Regions from separate parts of the Gallibacterium faecale genome, predicted to be linked through region 2. Evidence: riboswitches for the same ligand, from Rfam matches in the RefSeq annotation. Region 2 holds a riboswitch; the other holds the start of a gene.
What was found. A riboswitch is a leader RNA that binds a small molecule or an ion and turns the genes downstream of it on or off. The one in region 2 is predicted to bind thiamine pyrophosphate.

Region 1 (16,131 bases), on a different contig from region 2:
TTAAAAAAATATCTTTCTAAATTATGTGTTATCATTATAAATTGTCCTACGCAAGAGCTTAGAGTTGCCAGTAACAAATAAATCCCTTGAATATAAATAAATGAATTAATAAAAAACATTTCTGTATTTCTAGATAATAAATATATAATTTCATTAGAAAAAACACATAGTAAGCTATAGCAAATAAGACTACATATAAATGCAAACCAAATAATTTTCTTAGTTATAATCCTATTTTTTATTTTAACAATATAAGGAAAGAAAGCTATATTTAAATTATATAGAATTGATCTAAAAGCCCATACAATCTTTTCAGCTAAATCATAATAAACAACATAAGACATTCCTAAAAATGCACCTATAATTGTTATGTTTCCTTTATCTTTTAAGATAGCAGAAAAATCTGAAAATAAAAAAAGATAACCTTCTTTTACTCTTTTAAATATTTCGCTTATTAAAAGAGGTGTTAAACATACTTTCTCTTTAATAAAAACAATATATAAGGATATTATTGCACCTAAAAAATTCCCCAAAAAATATAGGCACGGGACTAATAAATAGTCACTTTTATCTCTTACAAATATGAGGATACATATTGCTCCACTTAATCGTGAAAGAAGATTAGCTACTGTTATATACTTCATTTTTTCTATTGCTTGAAAATACCATATAGGTAATAGAGCATCAGAAAAACAAATAAGAAGAGATAATGCATAGAGTAATAATTTATCTCCCTTCAAATTAAAGAATGTACCAAATAGTACTAGAATAAATAAAGATAGAAAAAAAAATAATAATTTACTATAAATTGTTGATGAGAATATTAAATTAACTCTTTCTTTATTTTCTCTATGTAAACTAATAGCTTTAGTACTAGATATATTAAACCCAAAATTAGTAAAAACCAAGAAATAGGAAGCTATTGTTTGAGCATAAATAACTTCACCATAAATTTCCTTTCCTAAAGAAGATAATAAAAACGGGAATAATATTAATGGAAGTAATATATTTATGCCATATACTATACTTAAATATATAAAGTTATTTAATTGTTTCTTATAGGATAAGTATATTTTAATCATTTTTCTTATATCTATTTAAAATTTTCGTCATTATGATTATACAAATACTAACTACTAATCCCAAACACAATCCAATTATAAGAATGATAATCCTATTTGGCCTATCTTTAACCACAGGATAATCAGGAGATGATAAATAAGTAAAAGCATCTTCTTTTATATTCTTAAGTTTTTGAGCTAACTGTTCTAATTGATCTAATTGAGTTTGAATTTCATAATATCTAGGAGGGTAAATAATTTTTGTTTGATTAGTTATATCTAGCTGTGCTTTTAAATATTTTTCACCTAACATAAACAGATAGGTGTTATCACCTAGCCGGGAATCATCGGAAAGAGATATTGTTGTATCTGATCGAGCTAAAGCTAGGATACTTAAATCTGAAGTATCATTCACCTCTCGAGAAAAATTCTTAATATTTGCCTCTTTTGCTATTTCTAATGCTTTTCCTAAATTTTCTAATCTCAATTGCTTTTGTACTTTTAAATTACGCTCAATTTTATCTTTTTCAAACTTTAAGTTTGAAATAGTCTCATTATATTCAATTAAAAAGGAGGCTAAATTGAAAGCAAAAGCTTGTTGGCTAATTGATTTGATAAATTGCTTTAAAGTTGTTTGAGCTAAATTGGGTGTTTGAGCTGAAAAACTGATACTTAACCCTATAGTATCTGGATCTTTTTTCAGATCAGGTTTAGACACTACAATATCTTTAGTAACAAGATCATTCAAAATTTCTTTTTTAGTTTTCTCATCAGTAATCTTAGTCACTTCATATTGATACACTTTTGCAGTTGAGAAAAAGTTCTCTCTATTATCTAAAGAGTATAATTGCTCATTAAACTTAGAAAATAAATTGTTAGCGATAACATGGGTATCTAGGTTTCCTCCTAAAATACGCTGATATTCCCTTCTAATATTGAGATATTTTTCTAATGAGATGGTTGTTGGCGTTAAAACCACTGCTTTAGAAGTCCAACGCTCTTTCGCCGTAAAAGCATAACCAGCAGCAATCAATACACATATAGTTGTTATAATTAGAATAGTTAGCTTCTTCTTCCATAAAAGTGATACTAACTCAATCAAATCTATTTCATCATCTTTATAATTTTGTACTTTTTGCTGTTCCATATTTGAATACTCTTGCTACTCAACTCAAAAAAATTCTGTTCATTTTAGAAGATATTTTAGTTTTTGTAACTACCTGTCTCATAATAAAATCTCTATTAGATCAAGAAATAGTTATTCTAAAGATATATGCATCATAGGATAAAATTTCTTTATTAATCAATAATCTTAAATTGATTTATATTTTCCGCTTTTCGGTACAGACAGAACCATGTATAATCACACAGTTTTATATAACTACCTTAGGTAGCTTTTCGTTTGATTGATTTATTATTGTTGTAATTTTTTAGAGGAAACATGGCAAAAGAAGATAGTATTGAAATGCAAGGCACCATTTTAGAAACCTTGCCAAACACAATGTTTCGTGTCGAATTAGAAAATGGACACGTAGTCACTGCACATATCTCAGGTAAAATGAGAAAAAACTATATTCGTATTTTAACTGGTGATAAAGTTACTGTGGAAATGACGCCTTACGATTTAAGTAAAGGTCGTATTGTTTTCCGTAGTCGTTAATAATCTTTATCCCTTATTTCCTTACCTATTAGAATAAGGGATAAAGAACATAGATGATTCCGTTCTAATTCTTCTGGAAATTTCGACCATGCAAATTGCTCCTATATCATCTCATAAATATTTCTCAACTCTTTTCAACATCATTATTGCTTATTTTTTTATTACTCTAGTTGTTATACCTAAAGCCTATAGCACAGGTATTATTTTAGCTATTTTTGGTTTTCTATTATTTATTGTCTATTCCTGTAAAAATAAAAACATCTTACTTCCTCAAAAACTGTGTATTGCATTTTTTATATCTTTTGGATTGTATTTTCTTATTTATGTTTTAGATGTTATTACTCATCAAGATTCTCCTAGAATTCTTGATAATCCAAGTAGAAGTCTATTCTTCTTATTTATATTTTTTTTATTACAATTTTTCCCTCTAAAATTTTCGTTATTGTTATATGTTATACCTATAGGAGGTATCGCTTCTGCTGCAATGGCATACTATCAAGTTTCCATTTTGCATTATGAGAGAGCATTACATTCATCATTCCAAATGGCTATTCAACATGGTGATATGTCCATGTCACTAGGTATGTTTAGTGCAGGGTTGTTCTTTTATTGTTGCCAAAAACGACTAATTCCTTTAGCTATTTTGAATCTTATAGGCACAATTTGTGGAATGATAGGCAGTTTTCTAAGTTTATCTCGGGGAGGTTGGCTATTAATGCCATTTATCCTTCTTACTCTTATTTATATAAATCGTAATATTCTTTCTAGAAAATTTATTTTAGTTTTTTTAGTTATCATTACTATCGCTTTATCAAGCATAATAGCCAAAAATCATTCCATTACTTCACGTATAGAAGTCATATATACGCAGATACAAAATTTCTATCAAGATAAATATGTTAATGATGGTTCTGTTACTCCTAGATTAGAACTTTGGAAATCAGGAATATTTGCTATTAAAGAGAGACCTTTTTTTGGATGGGGTTACGAAGGAGCTAGAATTAATCGACAAGAGCAAGACAAGCAAGGGCTAGTCAAAATTGGATCATTGGCTTTATCCCATGTGCACAATCAATATATAAATGATTTTGTTGAACGTGGTATTTTAGGTTTTTTATCATTACTTGGTATTTTTTTATTACCTCTTTGGAAATTTTTTAAATCTTATCGAGAAAATCAAAATAATATTGAAACAAAAACATTAGCTCTACTTGGTATTATCCATATAACATCAGTTATGTCTTATGGATTGACACAAGTATTCCTTGGACATAATTCAGGAACTATGTTTTATTTCTTTTTAACTGTCTTGTTTTATGCAATGTTGTTGGAAAATAAAAAACAACAGAAGATTTATAATAAACGCCAGGAAATAAATTTTTATTGAATAAATAGAAGAAGAGATAATATAGATGACCAAAATTTCTTTCATTCGAGAAAGAACTAATATGGGAATGACACGTCCCTTTATTTGTCGAGCAGATAATGATCAATGGTTTATTGTTAAAACAAAGGCAATGATGTCTATGCCACAGCTACTAGCTGAAACTGTTGGTTCAGCATTGGCTATTCAAATGGGTTTACCATGCCCAGACTTCTGCTTTGTTGAAATCTCTAAAGAAATAAATGAATATAGCCTCCCTGATTGGCGTTCAGATCTTCCAACTGGTTATGCTTTTGCTTCAAAATATATCGAACATGCCAAAATAGCTAAAACTATTCAAGCGAAAAATTTTAGTTATTTTCCTGAAGACTTACAAAAATTGCTTTATATGTTCGATCGTTGGATTTTAAACTCAGACAGAACTGCATCTTCAAAAGGAACCGGTAATATCAACTTACTTTTTGATGAAGATCAACAAAAAATATTCGTGATAGATCATAACCTTGCTTTTGATGAAAATGCTACATTTGATGAACATCTCTTTGCTCCCCAAAATAGAGAATGGAAATTAGATTGGATTGATCAACAAATATTCCATCAAAAAGCCATTGACATATTGAAGAACTTTGATCATATTTATGAACTCATCCCTAATGACTGGTATCCATTGGACGAAGCAGAATTTGATAAAATAAATAGTTATATCAATCAGATAAAAACTATCTTAAACCGAATAACTCAAGAAAATTACTGGGACAACATCGAATGAAACAACCAATTTTATATAGTTTTGTGAAGTTCAAACCTTACATTGAGACAGGCGAATTCGTCAATGTTGGTTTATTGATGTGTGAACCTGAAAAACGCAAACTTACTTATCAACTTGTCGCTAAAAACGATAAGCGAGTAAATAATTTTTTTTATCGTAGTAGCATCTTTAATAATATAAGAGATACCATAAATGAGGAATTACAATACATTACTTCTCAAGTATTTAATTGTACTCCTCAAGAGATGGCAACATTTTTCCATCACTATATCGATGTTAAAGAAGGAATTGTACAATATAGTAATGCTGCCATAGGTTTAGTCGATGATCCTCAAGCTTATTTTAATGATTTATATACTAAATATATTCATTTAGCTGGAGTAAAACCTGAAAATCAAGAAACTATTATGGTTAAACATTTTAAGGAACTTTTTAAAGCTGAGGATGATGTAGTTCTTTCCAATTATAGACAACATACTGTAAGAGGTGAATTAGCTAAATTCACTTTACCTCTTGCACTAAAAGAGGAAAATGGGCAAGAAATTCTGAAAGCAGTTAAACCACTAGCATTTGATCAGATTGAAAGTCCAAGTATGATTGAGTATTGTGATAATTGGGTATCTAAAATTAATCGGGCAAATGAAGAGGGGTTATTGAAAAAAGAAAATATTCTTTTTGCTTTAGATACTGCTGATACAGCTAATAAAATAAATATCCTTAATACCATAAAAAAGACTTTTGATAACTTTAAAATCCAACATATAGATTGGAACGAACAAAATACTTTATTAGAGTTTGCCAAGAATATCTAATCTAACCGCCAATCCGGCGGTTTTTCTTTATTCTGAATAAATGAGGACCAAGTCCATTTTAGTTTGCTTCTACTAAAAATTCCTCATGTTACCTCTCAATACCCATCCTATACATATGAAGTATATCTATTACTCTCTCCTCTCAATAATTCCATTAACTTCACATGAATAAATAATTTATCCCGACCTATTGGTACTTCCTCTAATATTCCAATATCACATAATTCTTTTAAATATTTTGAAGCAGTTTGTCGTTTAGCAATACCTGCATTTTCTAAATTTTGAATTCGCGTGTAAGGTTGTTCAAATAAGAGATCGACTAATTCTCGTTGATAAATTTGTGGCAATTTATCTTGCATATAATCCTTTGTTTCTTCTAGTAAAGAGCGAATTGCTTCAATTTTTTTTACTGTCCAACTCGCTGTATCTTCAATTCCTTTCAAAATATAGATAATCCAATCTTGCCAATTTTGTTCTGCCGTAACAGATAACAATAAACGATAATAGTCATTTTTATTTTTAATAATATATCGACTTAAATACAGAATTGGTAAGCTTAGCAGACCTTTATCAATTAAAAATAGACTATTTAATATCCTGCCTGTTCTACCATTACCATCTGTAAATGGATGTATTGCTTCAAATTGATAATGGGCTACAGCCAAAATAATTAAAGGATCTAACTCCTCATTTTGATGAATAAATCGTTCCCAATTCGCTAACTTGTCACGAATAAGTTGTTCGCCCACTGGTGGTGTATAAATTGTTTCACCTGTTGTTCCATTACGAATTGCTGTACCACTTACCTTACGAATATCCATTTCTATTCCTTTAATCTCACTGCATACCAGTACGGCTGTTTTTGTACAAAGAGGAAGTCGTTCTAGATCGTTGTATCCTGCAAATAGCGCCGTGCGATATTGAAGCGCTTCTTTTGTTGCTGGATCAACACTATTACTTTCTATTTGCAATGACTGAAATAATTTATCGATCGTTGTCATGATATTCTCAATCTCACTACTCGCTCTAGCTTCCATAATTGGAATTGTATTGATTAACATCGCTTGATTCGGTATCAATTCTGCTGCTTGTTTTAATTCAGCTAAAGCTGCTCGTGCTAGGATTGTTTGTTTTAAAATTTCTTTTGTTTCTAGCTCTTGTAACGGCGGTAACTCAGGTAATGAATTATGAGCAATTTCAGGATCCCAATTTCTCATCTTTAAAATTTCCATTTTTTTAAACATATTTTTATGTATATGTTTATCCCATAAACATATCAACAAAACATAGTTAAAAATTCCATTTTTTTAAACATATGCATAATATTGAGTATAAAAAACACCCTTATATACCAAATATAAGGGTGTGATAAAATCATTTATCTTATTTAATTAGATAAAGATATATTAATTTTCAGTTTCTTTTCTATTTTCTAAGGTTTCTGGAACCAAATCCAATTTAGCCATTAACATTTGGTCATGGTCTTCTTCATTATTACCTGTTACCAATAATTTATCACCATAGAAGATCGAGTTTGCTCCTGCCATAAAACACATTGCTTGCATCGCTTCTGGCATTTTATGACGTCCTGCAGAAAGGCGTACATAACTGCGTGGCATCGTAATTCGTGCTACTGCAATGGTACGTACAAACTCTGTCCAATCAAGCTCATCCGCTTCCATCATTGGTGTACCTTCTACTTTCACTAATTGGTTGATTGGAACAGATTCTGGTTGTGGATCTAAATTTGCTAGGCTCGCAATTAACCCAGCTCGCTCTTTACGAGTTTCATTCATCCCGACAATACCACCACAGCACACTTTTAATCCTGCTTGGCGTACTTTGCCTAAGGTACTGATGCGATCTTCAAAACGGCGAGTCGTAATCACATCATGATAATGCTCTGGTGCTGTATCAATATTGTGATTGTAATAATCTAGCCCAGCTTCCTTTAATTGTTCCGCCATACCATCTTGTAACAAGCCGAATGTTCCGCAGGTTTCTAAGCCAAGCTCTTTTACTGCTTTAATAATCGCTGATACTTTTTCAATATCTTTTGGTTTTGGACCACGCCATGCTGCTCCCATACAGAAACGCCCTGCACCGCGCTCTTTCGCAATTTTTGCTTTAGCTACAATATCGTCAATATCTAATAATTGTTCATTTTGCACACCTGTTTGATAGCGCGCTGACTGAGGACAATAACCACAATCTTCTGGGCATCCTCCCGTCTTAATCGACATTAATGTCGAAAGTTGAATTGCTTGTGGATTAAAATTCTCACGATGGACTTGTGCTGCACGATAAACTAAATCAAGGAAAGGCGTTTCAAATAATGCTTCTACTTTACATACTGACCAATATTCCACTGTTGGGTGTGGTGTAATAGAAGGCATTTGAATTGTCGTTGTTGTCATAACGTATCCTTTTGTTATTATCCTAAGTAATCGCAAAGTTCAACTCTGCTAACAAAGTGCCATATTCTAGCGACTGTTTTCCCGATCTACCAAATAATTTTCAGAGATCGTACCATTATCAATCCGAATTACCCGATCCATAATATGAATAACTTCACTTAATTGGTGAGTTACCAAGAGTAAACAAAGATTTTTCTCATTACAGATTCGTTCTACTAATACCAACATCTCTTGGCGTAATTCTGGGTCTAGTGCAGAAAATGGTTCATCTAATAATAAAATCGGTCGGTTACGTAATAAAGTCCGAGCTAATGCAACACGCTGCTTTTGTCCACCAGATAATGTTTCTGGTAAACGATCTAAATAAGTTTGTAATCCAACTTGCTGTGCCGCTCGCTTAACCTGTTGCTGTTCGGCAATGTTTAACGACAAACTCGTTTTTAACCCTAATGCAATATTCTCTGCTACGGTCAGATGATTGAACAAATTATGATCTTGAAACAGCATAGATACAGGGCGTTGATGTGGTTCGCTATAAGTATGATTTTCACCCTGTAACCAAATTTCACCTTGATTCACTTGTTCAAAACCCGCAATAAGGTTCAATAAGGTAGATTTTCCTGCACCGCTCGCACCAATAACCGCCGCTTTCTCCCCTGCTTGCAGCGTTAAATCAAACATCATTGTCATCGGTGGATATGCATATTGCACCTGTTTCAGCTTAATCATTTTGTTTATTCTGTTCCGTAAATAAGAAAATAAAGAAATAAAACAATAACAGCACCATTGCCGTCACAGCCGCACCATCACTTTGATAATGCCCTAACTGCCGATACAGTAATAATGGCAAAGAGGTAAAGCTATCACTACCAAATAACGCAATAGCCGTAAAATCTCCCAAAGAAATCGCTGCAGCTAATGCAAACGCAGCGCGTAAAGGTTTTAACAAAGTTGCTTTTTCGACAATTCGCCAACGTTGCCAACCGCGAAGATTCAGTGATAAACAAAGGCGGTGATAGTTGGTCATATTATGATAAAACGCTGGCGTTAATAGCTGTAAAGCAAAAGGCATCGCCACAAATGCATTACATAATGCCACTAATAAAAATAACACCACAATATTGGCATCAATTTGCCCTAACAATAAAAATAATCCCGTTGCTAACACTAATGTTGGTATCGCCAGAATAATCGTGCCTATGTTTAATAAGAGTTGGCTAGTTGTTTGTTGCCCTCGCCAATAAAGCTGCCGAGTCGTTAGTAATAAAGCCACTGCTAACATAATACAAAATGTCGCCGCAGTAGGAGCTAATAACAGCGAAAACATGATCGCTTGCCATAATTCAGCTTGCAGTAATTGCTGCCAGAATTGACGAGCGTTTAATCCAGCTATCAAGGTTTCTAATAATGGACTAACAATAAATAACGCCGCTATCAGTAGCACTAATCCATGCCACAGGCGCTGCCAGCGAGATAACGGCACTCGCCATTGTTGTTCACTGACATTCCCCATCTGTTGATAACGAGCAAAACGGCTATTAATCGTAAATAACAAAAAACAGAATACAAACTGCAAAATAGCTAATAACGCCGCAGTTTCAATCTCAAAATCAAAGGTAATTGCTTGATAAATCGCCACTTCTAAGGTGGTATATTTTGGTCCACCACCTAGCGTTAACACGATTGTAAAACTGGTAAAACAGAGCAAAAAGATTAAGCCAAATAAACTGAAACAGATTGGGCGTAAAAAAGGTAACTCTACCCAACGGAAAAAATGCCAGCCACGTAGATTTAATTGTGCGGCCAGTTTAAATTGGGCAGGAGAAAGTTGTTGTAAACGTTGATGTAATACCTTAGCACTTAACGGAATATTAAAAAATAAATGAGCTAATAGAATTCCTGTTAAGCCATAAATATCAGGTAATTGTAATTGAAACAGGCGTAAAACTTGGTTAATCCAACCATTAAACCCATAAATTCCTAAAATGCCAAATACTGCTACTAATGCAGGTAACACATAAGTGAGTGAAAAGATTTTTAGTAGAATATTTTTGCCAGAAAACTCCAAGTAAAATAAGGCTCTAGCAACAAGTAATCCTAAAATAACCGATAAAAATGCAGATAACCCTGCCTGATAAAAACTAAAATAGATGACTTGGTGTAAATATTCATTGGTCAATAAACCTACCCATTGAGATAAAGCATTTTGTTGCAATAATTGCCAAAGGCTGCCGCCATAAATGGCAGCAAGCACACATAAAACACTAAATCCCGATAATAGGTAGGAAGATTGCCTAAGCCAACGCACGAACTTCATTATTTAGATAAAGCATTTTGCCAAGTCTCTAGCCAAGCTTTCGTTTGTTGGTGTGTTATTTTCGAAGTATCAATCGTTTTTTCAGATAATAGTTGTTGGCGTAATTGATCATAATGAGACTCAATCGGCGAATCAGTTACTGCAAACATCACATTACTTTGGCTAATAATTTTTTGTGCTTCCGGACTAATTAAGAATTGTAGGAATTGATCCGCCAATTTCGCCTGTTTACTTGCTTTTAATTTGGCCGCCACTTCAATTTGTAAGATGTTTCCTTCACTAAATACTGTTGCAGCATAATGATCATTTTGTTCATTTAATAGATGGTATAAAGGTGAAGTACGATAACTCAATACCAAATCTCCTTCCCCTTTTAAGAAAGCGCCGTATGTATCACTCCAACCTTTCCCCACAGTTACAGTATGCTGAGCAAGTTGCTGCCAAGCTTGAGCGACTTGATCTTGTGGATACACTTGATTCATCCAAAGCAATAAGCCACGCCCTACGGAACTGGTACGTGGATCTTGATAAATCACCCGTAAATCTTTTCTTTCGACTAACTCTTTTAACGTTGTTGGTGGTGTTGTTAATTTTGTTTTGTCATAAATAAAAGCATAGCTACCAAAGTCATACGGAATATAGGTATTACTTGTCCACTGCATCGGGAGTTTTAAACTAGACGTATCTACTGAAGTCGCTGCAAATAATTTAGATTGTTCTGCCGCTTCTAATAAACTTTGGTCTAGACCTAATGCAATATCCGCTTTACTGTTCTTCCCTTCTAAACGTAAGCGATTAAACATAGTGACACTACTATCAAAAGCAACAAATTTCAGATCACATTGGCATTGTTTTTCAAAAAGTTGTTCTAACTTTGGACCTGGTCCCCATTCAGAAGAGAAAGAATCGTAGGTATAAACATTTAAGGTAGTTGGTGCGGCAAATGAAACAGTGCTTACAGTTAAAGCACTGGCAAAGATAACTTTTTTTAACATAATTGGTTTCCTATTCCATAACATAACTGCAATGAACAGGATTTTGAATAGCTTGATGCTTCTCAAATCCCTCCGCTGCGACTAATCAGTTCAGGTTCGACGGGTATTATCTCAGCTCCATAATTATTATGCTTAATGGTGCACCCCGTTGAGAACGGGCATTACTATACGAGATCAGTATGGATTACACAATAAAAATTACATCCAATTTAATTGTTTAAGAATCACAATACCAATCGCTGAACTAACAATAGAACCCAATGTTGTAATCCCAATAATATTCGCCGCTGTTTTCGCATTACCGCCCATACTGCGTACCATTGGATAACTTGCTGCTGCAACTGGCGTTGCTGACATTAAGAAGATTACACCTAAACCAATACCTGTTAGCCCAAATAGACGAGCGACAATCACCAGAATAAAAGGCGCAATTAAAATACGTCCGATACTGGACTGAAAAGCTAATTTTGATGAGGGATCTAAGCCTTTAAAATCTAAGCTAGCGCCAGTACAAAGTAACGCTAGAGGTAGCGTCATTCGCGATAAATAATCGCCTGTACTCATTAATGAGTTTGGAATTGAAAAGCCAAACTTGCTGATAATTAATGCCACAACGATAGACAAAATTAATGGATTCTTCGCAATTTGTTTCGCAATATGTAATACACTTGGTTTGCCTGTTGTTGAAAGTGAACGGCTTAAGGTAATTACAGCTAAAATATTATAGAGGATGTAATCAATGCAGTATAAACCGAAGCGGAAGCAATTCCCTCTGTACCATAGGCATTCGCACATAATGATAGACCAATAATCCCTGTGTTACCTCGGAAAACACCTTGAACAAAAGTCCCTCTTTCTCGTATATCCGCCACATAACGAGCCGCAAACAACTCTGCTAAAAGAAACGTAATTAAACAGCCAACATACCCTGCCACAATAATTTATAATTGAGCGCCATAATCTGTTGGGTGTTGCACAATACTTAAAAACAATAATGCTGGCAAAGTAATATTAAAAACCAACTTTGAACCTTGTTGGCAAAATTGATCATTAATCATACCGATACGGCGTAAATAGATCCCCAAAAATAACATCAAGATATTGGGTAAGGTAACACTAACCGAGAATGAAATAGAACTAAGGAAGCCATCCATTATGATATTTCCTTGTTAATACATTGTTAAAATTAATATGCTAGAAAAATTTTAAAAAAAAAGAAAAGAGATAGATAGAAAGAAGATAAAAGCTGCATCTCTTAACTTAGATAGTTACTTATGTTATCACTATCGAAATGCAGCTTGAATTGGAAAATAACGATTAGTTAAATAATTATTATCTTAAATCACTCACAACCTAAATTACTTTAGGTCGTCTTTATTATCATTACGCTTTTTTACCGCTTAATTTCCCAACAATAATTGTCAGGATTAACATCACTAACACAGGAATCAACCAAGTTAAGCCTTCTTGATAGAATGGGAAGCGTTTTAAAATCGTTTCAACACTTTCTGGTAAAATTCCCATATTTTTTAAGCTATCACATAAACTAAACAGCGTAGTTAAAGCGATAGTCGCGTTATAACTCCAGCTGATTACTGGCAATTTCTTACGTAACAACTGTAATACTACCAACATAATAGCAACTGGATAGATCAGTAATAATGCTGGAATTGTGACTCTTAATAAGGTATCTAATCCAGTTTCTGAAATAATAATGGTTGCAATAGTAAATAAAATCACAAAGAACGGGTAATTTAAGCGGTGATAGAAACGTGAAAAATAATCCGCACACGCACTGGTTACACCGACTAATGTGGTTAAATTCGCTAACATCACAATACCACTCATAATCCATAATCCCGGCGCACCAAACAACGCATTGATATAACGAGAGAAGATTTGCCCACCATTAGTTGAAGTGACTGCAACCATATCACCTGTTGCCCCTAAATAGAACAAGCAAAGATACAATCCACTTAATAAGATCACAGATGTTGCCCCAGCTGCTAAAGTATAACGAACAATCGTTTTACCCTCGGTCACCTTGTTGACAGCAAAAGCACGAGCAACAATTCCGCCAAATGCCATTGCAGATAACACATCCATTGTTTGATAACCGCCAATCATACCAGTTACTAATGCAGAACCTTCCGCATAATTACTTGATGGGGCGACAATAGCAGAAATTGGATTATAAATTACCCCAATTCCAACAATGATTAATAACACCAGTAAAATTGGTGCCATAAATTTTCCAATGGTTGAGATCATTGAGCTACGCTTCAACATAAATCCCATACCAATTAAATTGAAAATTACAGCAAAGATAATATGTGAATATTCACCGCTATAAATATTCAATGGCAACCACGCCATTTCATATGCCACGTTAGTTACACGCGGCATAGCAAACGTTGAACCAATAATTAGATATAAAATCGACCAGAACGTTACCCCTACCCAAGGTGGTAAGTCAGTTGATAAAGCTTCCCCTCGACCACGTACAGTTACCACAATCAAAGTGATAAATGGCATAAATACACCAGTAAGAATAAAACCTAACGCAGCCCATAACCAATTTGTACCCGCATGATATCCTTCCATTGGTGGAAAGATAATATTTCCCGCTCCAAGAAACAGTGAAAAAATCATCATGCCTAAAATCAAAATGTCTTTTCTTGATAACATTATTTTTCCTACACTGTAATATTTTTAAGGGCGGAAAGTTTATCTAGATTAAGAGCTAATTAGAAGAAAAAAATGCTACTTTTTACGTTTTTTCCCGATTAAATTAGATGAAATCTAATATTTCTCGTTATTTTTAGTGATTATTAGATCCCTTTCATTTTTTATTCTACGCTAGCCTTATTACTAACAATTTAGATTTGTTCAAAGATTAGGCAAAAACCTCTTTTTTGTAAAAAGTTGTTCAAACCACAGATAAGATAGATAACATTCTCTTCTTACATAATCAGGATCTTGAGAAACCTTTTCGTGATTGCTATCTTCTGAATATTCTGTTTAGATATTTTTATAATTTAAAGCTCTCTCTGATTTATGTCACCAATCTCTTGTTCAAGTTTATTAAGTTCGTACTTATATCTTTCTCTATAATTTTTATCGAAAAAATATCTCACTATTAAACAAAATATAATTGCTGCGTCAGAAAGAAGATATGTAAAAAAATAAAGTCATAGAAGATAAATACCATACTCCAAACAGACTAAAAGAAAATATTGCTTTATTCATCACCTCTCTTCTTGTTATTCCTTCACTATTTTCTACATTATAAAAAATCTCATCCAAATTGTATAATGCTAAACCAAAGAAAATAATAGATAATAATAAAAAGCCAAATAACGAAAATAAAAAAAATTTTATTTTACTGTTATAATTAACTCTTTTTACAAAATAAGTAAAAAGACCAAATTTTTTCCAAACAATAAAAAGATATAAAAAAAGAAAAAATGTATCTATAGTAATTAAACTATAACGATAAATTTCAATTAGAACATCTTTACTAATTTCCCTATTCACAAAAATTAGATTAAAAATTACTGACCAGATTCCCCCTAATAAAACTGTTAACAAAAGAAACTTATTAGAAAGTCGTCTATTTTCTTTATTCATTTTAGATAATAGCATACAAATCACCTGATCAAGTAGTTTATATTCTATTCAAACTTTAGTTTTCTTTAACAATATTATCTAATAATATTTTATATCTTTCTCGATACTTTTTATCAAAAAAGTATCTAACTATTAACATAGCCAAAATTAATGAATCAGCAATAAGCCATGTAAAAAGTAAATTTAGATGTGTAAAATACCATATACCAGGAAAAGTCAAAGAAAATGTTAAATTACTCAATCTTTCTGATCTTGTTACTCCTTCTTTCACAGTATTATATAACTCTTCTATATCATAGATTACAGAGTATGAAAGGATAGATAAAAATACTGCTAAAGACACAAATATAAAAAAATACTTTACCTTATTATCATAATGAATTCTTTTAACAAAAAAATCTAAGAAACCACACTTCTTCCAGATAAAAATAAAATAAAACAAAGAAAACAACACACTCATAATTATCAAACTATAGCGTTGTATTTCCACTAAAACTTCTTTAGATAAATTTCCATCTAAAAAAAGAAATTTAAATATCAAAGCCCAAGCTCCTCCTAATAAAATGGTTAAAATAAACCATTTACCTGTAAATTTTCTAGTTTTTTTATTCAATTCAGAGACAATCATACAAATTCCATAATCAAGTAGTTTATATTTTATTCAAATTCTCTTTTTTAATAATGCAAGTTTATGTCTTAACTTTATAGACGCTATCCACACCAGCACCATCTAAACCTAAATAGATTCTTAAATGTTTGATTTCTGGATCAGTAGATAAATCTTTAAATACAATCTTATATTTTTCTTCTTTGAATAGTAAAAACATACCCTACACTAAAATCTTCATCTCCTAAGTTTAATTTCTCTCTCCATGAGTAATAGTCATTATTATCTATATAGAAATAGAGTTTGTCTTCTTAAACTAGCATTTGGGGGAATATATTCAAATTCATAAGTAGCACCATCAGCTTTAAGTGGAACCGGAAATACCTTTTCGGGCAATGCAGATCTCGATACATCATAAACAATATGACTACACAACCCGAGTAAAAAGATAATGAAAGCTAGTAATAAATATTTTATTA
Region 2 (16,131 bases):
AAGATGCAGAAGAAGCATTACAAACAGCAGGGGATAAAAGTAAAGCGATTAAAGTGCAATTAACATTTGGGGAATAACTATGAAAGATCTTTTTGATTTAAAAGGAAAAAGAACGCTAATCACAGGATCAACAAGAGGGATTGGATTTTTATTGGCGACAGGCTTAGCGGAGTATGGCGCAGAAATTATTATTAATGGAACAAATGCGGAACGGGCAATAACAGCGGCAAATACCTTAAAGGAAAAAGGCTTTAAAGCTCATGCAGTGCCTTTTGATGTGACGAATAAAGCAGAAATTGAAAAGAGCATTGCAATGATAGAGCAGCAAATTGGTCCTATTGATATTTTAATCAACAATGCTGGAATTCAACGCCGCCATCCAATTCTAGAATTCCCTGAACAAGATTGGGATAGTGTGATTAACACTAACCAAAAAGCCGTGTTTTTAATGATTCAAGCGGTAGGGAAATATATGGTTGAGCGTAAAGCTGGGAAGATTATCAATATTGGCTCGATGCAGAGTGAATTAGGTCGAGATACGATTACACCGTATGCCGCCTCTAAAGGTGCAGTAAAAATGATTACACGAGGCGCGTGTGTCGAACTAGCGCGATACAACATCCAAGTAAATGGTATTGCCCCTGGTTATTTTAAGACTGAAATGACAAAAGCATTAGTCGAAAACCAGCAATTCACTCAATGGTTATGCCAAAGAACACCTGCTAATCGTTGGGGGGATCCTGATGAATTAATTGGCGCAGCAGTATTTCTTTCTTCAAAAGCCTCTGATTTTGTCAATGGCCATCTGTTGTTTGTTGATGGTGGTATGTTAGCAGCGGTCTAAGGGTTATTTTATCTATAAAAATGTCACTATCTAAATGAAGTGACATTTTTGTAGTTAGAACGCAATTTGTTGCAAAAATGCTGGGATAGCTAGGATGATTAATAGTAACAATACTATCTTTTCATACCCTCGTAATTGCCATTTACCTGAGAATTTGCGTTGTGAATATAAAAATAGTAATACGCCTGGTAAATAAAGGAGAACAGAGAGTAGTAAGTATTCAATTCCAGCAGCGTAAACAATCCATGTCGCGTAGAGAGTAGCGATACCTCCAACAAGTTTATAGCGCCAATGAAGGTTGTGTTGTAGTGCATATTTTAATAAGAAGCCACCGACCAATAGATAAGGGATTAATATCATTGAGGTGGAAATTAGCAGAAGTGTTTCGTAGCTGTTTCCCGTTTTCCAAACTAAAAATAAACAGAGTTGTACGGTGAGTGTTGTAAATAGTAGGGAAAAGTGAGGCACATTATGTTGATTTAGTTTAGTAAATGAAGGCGGAAAGACACCATTTTTAGCCCCTAAATGTGGGATTTCAGTAGCATATAATGTCCAACTTAAATAAGAGGATAAAACAGAAACAATTAAACAAAAGGTGATTAGCACTTTTCCCCAATTACCCACCATTGAAGTAAGGATGCCTGCCATTGATGGATTCGGCATTTCTGCGATTTCTGCACGAGGTAAGATACCTTGAGAAAGTAACGTAATTGCGACATACATTAATAGGGTAATCACGACACCGATAACTGTTGCTCGACCGATATCACTTCTTCGTTGCGCGTGTTTAGATAAAACGGCTGCACCTTCAATACCTGTAAAAACCCATAAGGTAATTAACATCGTATTCTTAACTTGATCAATTAAGGTAGCAGGTTGTTGGTCATCAGTGATGATGCCTTGTCCTTGCCAATCAGCAAAAAAACGTTGGCTGTCAAAGAAGTAAATGGCTAATCCAATAAAGAGCAGTAATGGAAAAACCTTAACGATAGTTGCAATTAAATTCACACCAGCAGCTTCTTTAATTCCTTTGGCGACTAAAGCATAGACTAACCAAGCGATACAAGAAGCACCAATAAATGACCATAAAGTATTACCTTTACCAAAAATAAGAATGTCAGACTGATCAGTAAATGTACCTAATGCTTCAAAGGCAACCACGAGATAACCAACAATTCCAATCGTGGTACAAAGCCAGTATCCCCAAGCAGAGAGAAAACCCATTAATTCGCCGAATCCTGCTCGAGCATAGCCATAGACACCACCATCTAATTCAGGACGTAAAGACGCTAAACAAGCAAATGAAAGGCCTAAGAAAATAATACCCACACCAGTAATTAGCCAACCAATTAATAAGGCTTGGGAACCTGCAACAGCAGCCATATTTTGCGGTAAGCTGAAAATACCAGAACCGATCATAGAACTAATCACTAATGCAGTTAATGCAGAAAGTCCGATTTTTGCTGTTGTCATACTATCTCCATTAACGTAAGTGTTGGGCAAGTTGTGCAATATGTTCAGGACCAATACCACAACAACCACCAATGACATTAGCGCCAATAGCCCGCCATTTCTTAGCCCAAAATAGATAGTTTTCTGGGGTACTATCTTGACGAATTTCATCAATCGCTTCGTTAGCCGCTTGCATCTCTTCTGGTTGTGGCTCAAAGGCGTTGGCATAAACACCAAGATTAACTGGGTATGGTTGTTGATCGATAACTGTTTTTGCTTGGCGTAATGCAGCTTCCATAACTTCAATTTGGCTACAATTAAACGAAATCGTGGTCGCTTTTAATGCTAAGGCTTGTTTTACTGCATCTACAACTAATTCTCCAGAACGTAATTTAGGTTCGGTTTGCATAGCGGAATCATCTAAAGTAAAAGAGCTCCAGAATGGACGAGGATCATCGCCTAATAATTTGCGCCAAGTCTGCATTTCAATAATGCTGCTTTGTGTTTCGGCTAACCAAATATCAACATAGGGAGATAACCCTTGAATTAATGGCTTCGCAAGCGTTTCTGCCTGTTCTGGATTAAATAGATCGGGATGATAAGAGCCAAATAGAGGTGGTAATGAGCCAGCGATTAATACAGATTTGCCACTTTGTTGTACGGCTTGTTGTGCTATTTTTCCTGCCCGAGCGGCAAGTTGTTCACCTTGTTGATAAAAACGTTCTCCAATATGGAAAGGCACAACCGCATAGCTATTGGTTGTAATCACATTAGCACCAGCGTTGATATAGTCTACATGAACATCACGGACAATATCTGGTGTTTCCATTAACGCTAAGGCAGACCATTCTGGTTGACGAAAAGGTGCATTACGGCGATGCAATTCACGACCCATACCGCCATCAAGAATTATTAAAGATTGCATAAATTGTTCCTAAAAAATCAAAAAGGCTGCTAAATTAGCATAGGTATTAGAGATTACAAGTAAATTAAATTGATTAGATATAATCTAAAGTTATATTCTGTTTTTCCTCTATTTTAAGTTGTATTTTCTAAAGTTTCCTTGTACATTAAACAGCGTTAGTCGGGGTGCTGCTGAGCAGCTGAGATAATACCCGTGAACCTGATACAGTTAACACTGACGTAGGAAACTAATTATGCAAACAGTTCAAATATCTTCATTTATTTCTATTTTTCTTACCCATTCTATTTTCTTTGTGTGTAATCTAGATCGTTGTTAATTGTGGATCTAGCGATGAACGCAGTGCAAATTCGCCACTTAAACCTCGCTTTTGATAAGAAAGCGTTGTTTGTTGATTTTAATTTTTGTTTGAAGCAAGGCGACTGGACAGCAATTTTAGGGCGTTCTGGGGTAGGTAAATCTACCTTATTGCGTGTGATTGCTGGTTTAGAGCAAGATTCAATTCAATCAGGTGAAATTGTTTTTCAACAGACAGACAAACAAACACAACAAGTTGCTTTTATGGCACAAAATGATGGGTTGTTTCCTTGGTTATCGGTGATTGAGAATGTGCAATTAATCCAGCATTTACAGGGACGCAAAAATAAAGCCAGTTATGCACAAGCGGAAACACTGCTGCAAGCAGTCAATATGTTGGAATATCGAGATAAGGCGTGTTATCAGCTTTCTGGAGGGCAACGCCAACGAGTTGCCTTAGCGAGAACATTAATGCAGTCAGCCGAAATTGTATTAATGGATGAGCCTTTTTCAGCGTTAGATGTAGTGACTCGATTACAACTGCAAACCTTATCCCGTCAATTATTAGCAAACAAAACGGTACTATTGATTACCCATGATCCGCAAGAAGCATTAATGCTTTGTGATCAGATTTTTGTGTTGCAAAAGCAGTCAGGACAAGTGGTATTAACGCCGCCAATTACGCCAACAATACGTTCTCCAGAACAAGCAGAATTTTGGCAATTACATCAACACTTATTATGCCAATTACAGCAAGGAGAATGATAAATGCAGCATTTTTCTTCTTTGATTAAATCGCTTTTATTGTCCTGTTCACTTTTGTTGTTATGGCAAGCCACAGTGGTTGTTTTTGATTTACCCCACTATATGTTACCCAAACCAATTGATGTATTGGATCAACTGCAATCAAAAACTGCCTTACTATTGGCACATATTCAAGTGACTTTATTGGAAATTTTATTAGGGCTTTGCTTAGGTTTTTTATTAGGGTTACTTTCCGCTTTATTGCTCTCCTTGTCTAATTGGCTTTCCTCTTTGTTATTACCTTTATTAATTGTTTCTCAAGCGATTCCAGTATTTGCGATTGCCCCTTTATTAGTGCTTTGGTTTGGTTACGGAATGGCTTCAAAAATCGCAATGACGATTTTGATTATTTATTTTCCAGTGACAGCAGCTTGTTATGACGGTTTACGCAATACGCCAACAACCTGGTTAGAACTCAGTAAAACCATGAGTGCCACGCCATTACAAATTTTATGGCGAGTACGTTTGCCGGCGGCATTACCTTCATTAGCATCTGGATTACGAATTGCCGTCACCATAGCACCGATTGGTGCCGTGATTGGCGAATGGGTAGGTTCTAATCAAGGTTTGGGCTATTTAATGTTACACGCCAATGCTCGAATGCAGGTGGATTTAATGTTTGCAGCGTTGTTTGTGTTGATGTTTATCACATTACTGTTCTTTTTCTTAACCGACAAATTGTTGCGTTACTTTCTCCCTTGGGCAAACCAATTACGTTAATTATTGTGAGGAAATTATGTCGATTACCCAGCAACTAATACAAAATGCCGCACCTTATTGGCAAGATTATGTTGAACATCGTTTTGTGCAACAACTGGCAACAGGAACATTAGCTAAACCATGTTTTCAACATTATCTTAAACAAGATTACCATTATTTGTTGCATTACAGCCGTGCTTTAGCGTTGGCTATGTATAAATGCGATAACTTTTCTGCATTAACAGCGATTAGCCATGATTTACAAGCGATTTTAACAGAGGTAAAGACACATATTGCGTATTGTGAAGAATGGCACGTGAGTTTAGAAGAGTTACAACAAACACCAGAGTCAGCTGCGTGTATCGCTTATTCTCGTTATGTACTCGATTGTGGCGCACAAGGAACATTAGCGGAACTATATGCAGCCATTGCACCTTGTATTTTAGGCTATGCTCAAATTGGGCAACATATTGCACAAAATAAAATGAGTCCAGCCAATAATCCCTACCAATCCTGGATTGACACTTATGCTTGTGATGAGTTTCAGAACGTGGCACAAGCAGCCAGTCGTTTTCTGGATCAACTTTGTGAATCAGTTTCAGCAACACAATTACAAAAAATCCAACACATTTTTACTACTGCCACTCGAATGGAAATTGCGTTTTGGCAGATGGGCTTAGATCTTTCATAAACACAATAAAGGACAATATGATGAAAAAATCACTATTCTTAACGGCGCTCGTTGCCTTGGCATTTCACCTAAATGCAGCAGCAGATAAGCTACAAAAATTAACTTTACAACTAGATTGGTTTGTTAATCCTGATCATGCTGCATTGATTGTGGCACAACAAAAAGGCTTTTTTAAAGCAAATGGATTAGAGGTTGAGATTGTTGAACCAGCAGATCCCTCATTACCAGCAAAATTAGTAGCTGCTGGAAAAAGCGATTTAGCAGTAGGGTATCAACCACAATTACTTATGGATATTGATCAAGGGTTACCGCTAGTGCGAGTAGGAACATTAATTGCTACACCGCTCAATAGTTTGGTGGTATTAAAGCAGAGTAGTATCCAATCTTTAGCTGATCTAAAAGGCAAAAAAGTAGGGTATTCAGTGAGTGGGTTTGAGGAAGCCTTACTTGGCACAATGTTGAAATCGGTTGGTTTAAGCTTAAAAGATGTCGAACCGATTAATGTGAATTGGTCATTATCGCCTTCTTTGATTAGTGGACAAGTAGATGCGGTGATTGGCGCTTTCCGAAACTTTGAGTTGAATCAACTTGCCCTTGAACATCAGCAAGGTGTTGCCTTTTATCCAGAAGAACACGGTGTACCAATTTATGATGAATTGATTTTGTTAGCGAATAAAAAACAGTTAGCTGATCCTCAATATCGCAGCAAAATTTCAGCATTTATCAGTGCATTAGAACAAGCCACCGTTTATCTCATCAACCATAACCAAGACGCTTGGCAAGCGTTTGTGAGTTATAAAGCGAATGAATTAGATAATGAATTAAATCGTCGCGCATGGCAGGAAACTATGCCTCGTCTAAGTTTAAGTCCTCGAGCTTTGGATCAACATCGTTATCAACAGATGGCGAAATTTATGCAGCAACAAGGGTTAATCAAACAGATACCAACATTAAATGATATGGCGCAACAAGTTGAGTAAGGATAGTTTATGCAACACACTTATTTAGAAAAGATTCGTCAAACAAATCCACTGATTCACAATATTACTAATATTGTGGTTGCCAATTATGTTGCTAATGGTTTATTGGCGTTAGGGGCTTCTCCGATTATGGCGGACGCAGAACAGGAGATGGAAGAGTTAGCACAGTTTACGTCAGCATTGGTATTAAATATTGGTACCCTAGATGCAATGAAAGTGAAGTCGATGTTATTGGCTGGCAAAGCAGCAAATCATCAAGGTATTCCTGTAATCCTTGATCCTGTTGGTGTGGGTGCAACCGGTTATCGTAAGCAGGTAGTTGCTGAGTTATTACAACATATTCAGTTTACCACGATCCGTGGTAATGCGGGTGAAATTGCACAACTGGCAGGAATTGCTTGGCAAGCAAAAGGCGTTGATGCAGGGAGTGGTGAGGGTGATCTTGCTTTAATTGCAACGACTGCGGCTCAACGTTATCAATGTGTGGTGGCAGTAAGTGGTGAAGTTGACTATATCAGTGATGGGGTGCAGCTTGCCAAAATTGCAAATGGTACTGCAATGTTTCCCAAAATTACCGGTTCTGGCTGTTTACTTGGTGCCGTATTAGGGGCATTTTTGGCGGTCGATCAACAAAATCCATTTCAAGCAGTAACTCAAGCGTGTACTGCCTATGCGATTGCGGGTGAGATTGCGGCTAAGACCTTACAACCTAATCAATATGGGCAGTTTTATTTAGGATTACTTGATAGCCTAGCCCAGATAGATGATCAGCAGGTTACTAAATATGCAAAAGTTGAAGTGATTGGAGGATAAAATGAGCCAAATAGCACAAGCATTAACCATTGCTGGATCTGATAGTGGCGGTGGTGCCGGTATTCAAGCCGATTTAAAAACATTTCAAATGCGAGAGGTGTTTGGAATGAGTGTTGTTACTGCGGTGACTGCCCAAAATACATTAGAGGTGAGTGATATTCATTTAATTCCAACTTCGACCATTAAGTCACAACTTGCTGCGATTTATCAGGATTTTTCACCTAATGCGGTCAAAATTGGTATGTTGGGTACGGCGGAGATTATTGAGTGTGTAGCGGAACAATTACGGCATTATGCAGTAAAAAATTTAGTAGTAGATCCTGTAATGATTGCAAAAGGTGGCGCAAGCTTATTAGAACAGAGTGCAGTTACTGCGATGCGTCAGTTATTACTGCCGTTGGCAGATGTAATTACACCAAACTTACCTGAAGCAGAAACTCTAACGGGTGTACAGATTACAGATGAGCAAAGTGTGGCTCAGGCAGCAAAGATCTTACAAGAGTTGGGAGCCAAGACAGTTGTGATTAAAGGTGGACATCGAGATAACTCTCGTAGTGATGTGTGTCGTGATTGGATTTTCAGTGCAGAAGGTAATTTTGTGCTAGAAAGTCCTCGTTTTGCTACACAACAAACACATGGGACAGGTTGTACCTTTTCAGCTTGTTTAGCTGCGGAATTAGCGAAAGGAAAATCCGTATCAGCGGCGTGTCAAATTGCTAAAGACTTTGTTACTGCCGCAATTTCTCATCCTTTAAATATTGGGCATGGTCATGGTCCAACCAATCATTGGGCTTATACTCAATTAGGAGCAAATAATGAATAGTGAAATTTTGCGTTGTTATTTAGTGGCTGGAACCCAAGATTGTCGGCATTTACCTGAATATAAACAAAGCCCACAATCTGCCTTATTAACTCGGTTAGAAGCCGCTTTACAACAAGGAATAACTTGTTATCAATTCCGAGAAAAAGGGGATTTTTCGTTACAAGATCCAGAACAAATTGAGCGGCTTGCTCGTGACTGCCAAATCTTATGTCAGCAATATAATGTGCCTTTTATTATCAATAATGATGTGGTGTTAGCCAAAAAACTGAATGCAGATGGTATTCATGTGGGGCAGAAAGATTTCCCAGTAGTGCAGCTAGCGCAACAACTCTCTTCTAAAATGTTGATTGGATTGTCTGTTAATACGTTGGAACAGGCACAACAGCATAATCAGTCAGCATTTGTGGATTATTATGGTTGTGGACCTATTTTTCCTACTATTTCTAAAGCGGATGCGGCGCCAGCTGTGGGGATTGAATTTATCCAAAGATTGCGTGAGTATGGGATTACTAAACCATTAGTGGCGATTGGCGGAATTAAAGCAGAACATGCTCATCCTTTACGTGAAGCAGGGGCTGATGGGGTAGCTGTGATTTCTACCATTATGCAAGCAACCGATCTCACCACAACAATCCAGACGATTTTGCGAGGTTAGTTATGCAGCTGTCAGCCTTTGGTCAGAAATATGGACCAGGGATTATTATGGCTTGTTCTTGTGTGGGTGGTTCGCACATTATCGCTTCAACCCAAGCTGGAGCATATTATGGGTATCAGTTGGCAGGGCTTATTGTATTAGTGAATCTACTGAAATATCCGTTTTTCCGTTTTGCTTTTGATTACAGTGCAGAGAAAAAACAGAGTGTATTACAAGGATATGCCAGTAAAGGGAAATCTTATCTGTGGCTATTTTTAGTGTTTAACCTCTTTGCAACGGTAGTCAATGTTGCGGGTGGTACATTACTTTCTGCCGTCTTATTAGCACTATTGTTGCCAGTCGAAGTAAATCTCAATGTTTTAAATATTGTGGTATTACTAAGTTTTTTACTGATTCTGTTTTATCGTCAATATCAACGTTTAGATCAGGTGTCTAAAGCCATTATGTTGGTATTGTCAGTGATTACCGTTATTGCCTTATTTTTGGCACAAGGAAAATCATCACCATTACCGACAGATTTTATTGCACCTAATGCTTGGAGTATCAGTGCAATTCCATTTTTAATTGCATTAATGGGATGGATGCCTGCTCCTATGGAATTAAGTGTTGCGAGTTCTTTATGGGTTGTGCAAAAAAGTCGATTAGCGCCTGATTATCAACAATCTCATCATCGAGATTTTAATGTGGGCTATGTGGTAACGATTATCTTGGCATTAATGTTTATGGCATTAGGGGCATTAGTTCAATATGGCAAGCCGTTAGAACCTTTAAGTGGTGGAAAGTTTATCCATCAATTTGTTGAGATATATGCAATCAGTATTGGTGAGTGGACACGCTGGTTTATGGCGTTAGTGGCTTTCATCTGTATTTACGGCACGACAATAGTCGCTGTTGATGGTTATTCTCGTTGTAATCAACAAACTATCCAATTACTGCGTTTTGGTAAACAAGCAGACGTAAATAGCGAACAAGGATTACGTTATTTTATGATTGTCGCTGCGTTAGCGAGTTTTATCTTGATCCAATTTTTCAGCGGCGCGATTGGTAAGATGATTCCATTTGCGATGACCGTGTCTTTTGTCTCTGCACCAGTTTTTGCGTGGTTAAATCTTAGTCTTGCAAAACAGTTAAATACTCAACAACGTTGGTTACTTGTTTTAGCTTGGCTCGGATTGGGGTATTTGGTGGGGATGGTGATTCTTTATACTATTTATCGTGGGTAGATAAAAAATATAAATATTCTTTGATCCTATTTATTAATTTGTACTTGTATTCGTTGATTATAATCAGTGGGCTTGTGATTTGTGTTGTAAGCAAAAATTGTTATAGATACAGAAGAAAACTGGGTAAAAAGCAGTACTATTTGCAAGCTTTCTGATACAGTATGACAATTATCGCCATAGTTTCTAAGATAAGTGCAAAAATTATTAAATAGGAGAAATTAATGACTGCCAGCCAACAAAGAGCAGAACTACAACGCCGTATTTGGCAGATTGCTAACGATGTTCGTGGTTCAGTGGACGGATGGGATTTTAAACAATATGTTCTGGGTACGTTGTTTTATCGTTTTATTAGTGAAAATTTTGCCCACTATATGGGTGGAGGTGATGCTAGTATTTATGCAAGTCTATCGGACGATGATGAGCGACTAATTGAGATCAAAGACGATACAATCAGAACAAAAGGTTATTTTATTTATCCTAGTCAATTATTTGAAAATGTTGCCAAAAATGCCAATAACAATAAAGATTTAAATACCGATTTAAAAAATATTTTCAACGAGATTGAAGATTCGGCGGTTGGTTATCCATCAGAATCAGATATTAAAGGTTTGTTTGCCGACTTTGATACCACCAGTAATCGCTTAGGAAATACCGTTGCCGATAAAAACAAACGCTTGGCAGCAGTGTTAAATGGCGTAGCGGAGTTGGATTTTGGACATTTTGAAGATAATCAGATTGATTTATTCGGTGATGCTTACGAGTTTCTAATTTCTAATTATGCTGCCAACGCCGGTAAGTCGGGCGGTGAGTTTTTTACTCCGCAAAATGTATCTAAGCTGATTGCACAATTGGCGTTACACGGACAAACCACCGTTAATAAAATCTACGATCCGGCTTGCGGTTCAGGTTCATTGTTGTTGCAAGCCAAAAAGCAATTTGATGCGCATCTGATTGAAGAGGGGTTCTTTGGACAAGAGATTAACCATACCACCTACAACCTTGCGCGTATGAATATGTTTTTGCATAACATCAATTACGACAAGTTCAATATTCAACTTGGTGATACTTTATTAAATCCGCTACATAATGGCGATAAGCCTTTTGATGCCATTGTTTCCAATCCTCCGTATTCGGTGAAATGGATTGGCAGCGATGATCCGACCTTAATCAATGATGATCGTTTTGCACCTGCCGGAGTATTGGCACCCAAATCCAAAGCCGATTTTGCCTTTATTTTACACGCCTTGAGTTATTTATCTGCCAAAGGTCGGGCGGCTATTGTTACCTTTCCGGGTATTTTTTACCGTGGTGGTGCCGAACAAAAAATCCGTAAGTATTTGGTAGATAATAATTTTGTAGAAACGGTAATTTCATTAGCCCCTAATCTATTTTACGGCACATCTATTGCGGTGAATATTCTGGTTTTGTCGAAACATAAAACCGATATGATGACGCAGTTTATTGATGCCGGCGAATTATTTAAAAAAGAAACTAATAACAATGTACTGACCGATGAGCATATTGCCAAAATTCTCCAATTATTTAGTGAAAAAGCAGACGTGCCACATCTGGCGAAATTGGTAGATTATCAGGCAATCGTCGATAACGATTATAACCTGTCCGTCAGCAGTTATGTGGAAGCGAAAGACACTCGGGAAGTGATTGATATTGTGGCACTTAATCAGGAAATTGAACAAACTGTTGCCAATATTGATCGTTTGCGTGCGGAAATTAGCAAGATTGTGGCGGAAATTGAAGGTTAATTGATAAAAACGAAAACATTCGGAGCATAGATGGACGATAAACTGCCGATTAATATTCAAGATTTACTGAATAGAAAAACTATCGAAGATGAACGGATTGAGTTTAAGGAAAATTGGAATCCGGAGGCTGTGCTACATACTTTATGCGCATTTGCCAACGATTTTCATAATTTGGGTGGCGGTTATCTGATTATTGGTGTAACCGAAAATAACGGAATGCCTCAATTACCACCAACGGGGTTAGCCTATGAACAGGTGGATAAAATCCGTAAAGAGTTATTACAACTAGAAAAAAGTGCGATTGTACCTACTTTCCATACCCTTACGGCAACTTACGAAATTCAAGGAAAATTAATTTTGGTCTTATGGGCAGTCGGTGGTGAGATGCGTCCCTATCGTGCCAAAAAATCGTTATCCGATAAGCATAGTGAAAATTGGGCATACTATATTCGCCAACATTCCAATACTATTGAGGCTAAAGGTGAAATTGAACAAGAGCTGTTATCGTTAGCTAATAAAGTGCCTTTTGATGATCGATTATGTCTTAGTGCGACGTTAGATGACTTAGAACCGCATTTAATCCGAGAGTTTTTGGCAGAAATTAAAAGCGAACTGGCAACCACAGCTAAACACCTTAGTATTGAAGAACTGGCAAAACGGATGAATATTGCGGGCGGAACATCGGAAGCTTTATTCCCTAAAAATGTTGGATTGTTATTTTTTAATAGCCAACCCGATAGATTTTTTCCTTATGCCCAAATTGATGTGGTTTATTTTCCTGAGGGGACAGGGGCTAATCGGTTGGAAGAAAAAATATTTAAAGGGCCGTTAGCACGTATTACTCAAGAAGCTTTGCAGTATATTCAACATCTGTATTTAAAAGAGATTGTGCTTAAAATGCCTCATCAAGCCAAAGCGAAGCGTTTCTGGAACTATCCTTTTGCAGCGATTGAAGAAGCGGTAGTCAATGCCGTCTATCATCGTTCATATGAAATAAGAGAGCCGATAGAAATCCGTATCAATCGGGAGAGTATTGAAGTGATTAGCTTCCCTGGTCCTGATCGTTCCATCAAATTGGACGATTTGCAAAACGGCAGAGCCGTAAGCCGTCGTTATCGTAATCGCCGTGTTGGTGAGTTTTTAAAAGATTTGGATTTGACGGAGGGGCGTTCTACAGGAATACCCAAGATTATTCGTGTGATGCAAGAAAACGGCTCGCCCGATGCTGTATTTGAAACCGATGAAGAACGCACGTTCTTTTTAATTCGTTTACCGATTCATAGCAAAGCAAAAATATCAGATTTGGAAACATTGCCGGATACCGACCTAGATACCGACCTAGATACCGACCTAGATAAATTGGGCGAAATAAATCTTGTATTACGTCTGTTAGCTGTTTTAGAACAAGGGGAACAAGGTATTAACCAACTTATGCAGCAGTTGAATATTCAACATAAACCACATTTCAGAAAAAGTTACCTTACCCCTGCATTGACAACGGGTTTGATAGCAATGACCATACCTGAAAAGCCAACAAGTCGTCATCAGCAGTATCGTTTAACGGCAAAAGGTCAGCAGTATTTAACAGCAATTAAAGCTAAGGATATAAAGGATTAAAGATAGATGAATAACAACGCATTTTTAGAAAAACTGTTACAGGGAACCAAGGTGGAATGGAAAACGTTGGGGGAAGTGTGTGAAATTGCTGATAATGCAAGAAAACCTGTAAAAGCGTCATTGAGAATATCTGGAAATATTCCTTATTATGGAGCAAATAACATTCAAGATTATGTGGAGGGATATACACATAATGGTGAATATGTATTAATTGCTGAAGATGGATCTGCTAGTTTAGAAAACTATTCTATTCAATGGGCTTCTGGTAAATTTTGGGCAAATAATCATGTTCATGTAATAAGAGGATATGAGGAAATAAATAATCGTTTTTTATATCATTATTTAAGACAAATGAATTTTATTCCTTATTTAACTGGAGGAGATAGAGCAAAATTAACAAAAGCAAAAATGCTACAAATTTTACTCCCCATCCCACCACTATCGGTACAACAAGAAATTGTAAAAATTCTGGATACACTGACCGCCCTGACCAGCGAGCTGACCAGCGAGCTTAACCTACGGCAAAAACAATATGAATACTATCGTGATATGTTATTGAATTTTAAAGAATTAAATGGGGGGGGGTATGAAGTAAAATGGAAAACTCTGGGGGAAGTGTGTGATTTACAAGCAGGTAAACATATTCCTGCTAGCAAGATATCACCAAGTGTAGATGGTGAGCATATTTATCCTTGTTATGGGGGTAATGGCGTTAGAGGTTATGTGCAGGATTTTAGTCATAATGGAAATTATATTTTCATTGGAAGGCAAGGAGCGTTATGCGGAAATGTCCAACGATATACAGGAAAGCTATATGCGACAGAACATGCTGTTGTTGTTAGCTGTTCAAATGTGATTCATCCTGATTATATGTTTCATCTTTTAACTGTTATGGATTTAAATCAATATGCTTCAAAATCTGCACAACCAGGTTTGGTTGTTGGTAAACTAAAAGATTTAAAAATTCCTATTCCCTCAATAGAAGAGCAGTATCGTATTGTGGAAATCTTAGATAAATTCGACACACTAACCAACTCCATCAGCGAGGGCTTGCCCAAAGAAATTGAGCTTAGAAATAAGCAATATGAATACTATCGGGAAATGTTGTTGGGGTTTGAGCGAGTATAAAATCAACCTGTTAAAATATAAATCAATGTTTAAAGAGTAAAGTCATGCAACACACCACCCCCATCACCGAAACCAACAATTTTATTATTTTGGATAAATACACCAAAATTGAACAGTCAGGCAGTTATCAAAGCGAAGCCGATTTGGAACGTGAATTGATTGCCGATTTGCAACAACAAGGCTATGAATACCGCAGAGATTTAAATACGCCGGAAAAATTACTTGCCAATGTGCGTGAGCAGTTGCAAAAGCTGAATAATATGCAGTTTAGTGATGCGGAGTGGGCGCGTTTTCTGGTGGAGTATTTGGACAAACCGGCAGAAAGTCTGATTGATAAAACCCGCAAAATTCATCATAACCATATTTATGACTTTGTATTTGATGATGGGCATATCCAAAATATTTATTTGCTAGATAAAAAGCATATTCACCGCAATATGTTGCAAGTGATCAATCAGTTTGAGCAAACCGGCACACACAGCAACCGCTACGATGTAACGATTTTGGTCAATGGTTTACCGCTGGTACAGATAGAGCTAAAAAAACGTGGTGTAGCCATTCAAGAGGCATTCAATCAGGTACACCGTTATAGCAAAGAGAGCTTTAACAGCGAGGCATCTTTATATAAATACCTGCAAATTTTTGTGATTTCTAACGGTACCGATACCCGCTATTTTGCCAATACCACTAAACGTAATAAAAACAGCTTTGACTTTACCATGAATTGGGCAAAGTCGGATAACAGCCTGATTAAAGACTTAAAAGACTTTACCGCTACTTTCTTAAGTAAAAACAGCCTGCTTAGCGTGTTGCTTCATTATTCGGTTTTTGATGTCAGTGACACCTTGCTAATTATGCGACCTTATCAAATTGCTGCCACCGAGCGGATTTTATGGAAAATTAAAAGCACTTACGAAAATAAAAATTGGAGCAAACCCGAAAGCGGCGGTTTTATTTGGCATACCACAGGTTCGGGAAAAACGCTCACCAGTTTTAAGGCTGCCCGTTTAGCAACGGAATTACCGTTTATTGATAAAGTGTTTTTTGTGGTCGATCGCAAAGATTTGGACTATCAAACCATGAAAGAATATCAGCGGTTTTCACCCGATAGCGTCAACGGTTCAGAAAGCACGGCAGGACTAAAACGCAATATTGAAACCGATGATAATAAAATCATTGTAACCACCATTCAAAAACTCAATAACTTAATGAAATCAGAAGAGAGTTTGGCGATTTATCAAAAACAGGTGGTGTTTATTTTTGATGAATGTCATCGCTCGCAATTTGGTGAGGCACAAAAAAATCTCAAAAAGAAATTTAAAAAATTCTGTCAGTTTGGCTTTACCGGTACGCCGATTTTTGGCGATGAAATTGAAAATGGTCAAGTTATTCGTAAAGGTAATGCTATAGGTTCTGAAAC

Region 1: linked by a shared signal. The riboswitch ahead of thiB (thiamine ABC transporter substrate binding subunit) and the one ahead of PF272_RS12420 (ABC transporter ATP-binding protein) in region 2 are both predicted to bind thiamine pyrophosphate.

What each region holds. Positions count from the first base shown of each region.
Region 1 is NZ_JAQIBB010000053.1:7,123-23,253, forward strand. Features, by position in the region: gene PF272_RS05240 (oligosaccharide flippase family protein) at 1-1,082, opposite strand, end outside; gene PF272_RS05245 (LPS O-antigen chain length determinant protein WzzB) at 1,075-2,208, opposite strand; gene infA (translation initiation factor IF-1) at 2,503-2,721, shown strand; gene PF272_RS05255 (O-antigen ligase family protein) at 2,810-4,108, shown strand; gene PF272_RS05260 (HipA family kinase) at 4,134-4,874, shown strand; gene PF272_RS05265 (DUF3037 domain-containing protein) at 4,871-5,686, shown strand; gene fic (protein adenylyltransferase Fic) at 5,794-6,903, opposite strand; gene bioB (biotin synthase BioB) at 7,093-8,103, opposite strand; gene thiQ (thiamine ABC transporter ATP-binding protein) at 8,170-8,832, opposite strand; gene thiP (thiamine/thiamine pyrophosphate ABC transporter permease) at 8,825-10,411, opposite strand; gene thiB (thiamine ABC transporter substrate binding subunit) at 10,420-11,415, opposite strand; TPP riboswitch at 11,465-11,573, opposite strand; gene PF272_RS05295 (AEC family transporter) at 11,614-12,210, opposite strand; gene PF272_RS05300 (AEC family transporter) at 12,357-12,569, opposite strand; gene brnQ (branched-chain amino acid transport system II carrier protein) at 12,799-14,103, opposite strand; gene PF272_RS05310 (hypothetical protein) at 14,578-15,060, opposite strand; gene PF272_RS05315 (hypothetical protein) at 15,101-15,673, opposite strand; gene PF272_RS05320 (hypothetical protein) at 15,735-15,872, opposite strand; gene PF272_RS05325 (hypothetical protein) at 15,935-16,131, opposite strand, start outside.
Region 2 is NZ_JAQIBB010000123.1:15,911-32,041, reverse strand. Features, by position in the region: gene idnD (L-idonate 5-dehydrogenase) at 1-77, shown strand, start outside; gene idnO (gluconate 5-dehydrogenase) at 80-844, shown strand; gene PF272_RS12430 (basic amino acid/polyamine antiporter) at 899-2,317, opposite strand; gene PF272_RS12425 (homocysteine S-methyltransferase family protein) at 2,328-3,221, opposite strand; TPP riboswitch at 3,372-3,463, shown strand; gene PF272_RS12420 (ABC transporter ATP-binding protein) at 3,552-4,280, shown strand; gene PF272_RS12415 (ABC transporter permease) at 4,284-5,039, shown strand; gene tenA (thiaminase II) at 5,056-5,709, shown strand; gene PF272_RS12405 (ABC transporter substrate-binding protein) at 5,730-6,689, shown strand; gene thiM (hydroxyethylthiazole kinase) at 6,699-7,502, shown strand; gene thiD (bifunctional hydroxymethylpyrimidine kinase/phosphomethylpyrimidine kinase) at 7,504-8,325, shown strand; gene thiE (thiamine phosphate synthase) at 8,318-8,980, shown strand; gene PF272_RS12385 (NRAMP family divalent metal transporter) at 8,983-10,203, shown strand; gene PF272_RS12380 (type I restriction-modification system subunit M) at 10,425-11,966, shown strand; gene PF272_RS12375 (Fic family protein) at 11,997-13,583, shown strand; gene PF272_RS12370 (restriction endonuclease subunit S) at 13,590-14,711, shown strand; gene PF272_RS12365 (type I restriction endonuclease subunit R) at 14,756-16,131, shown strand, end outside.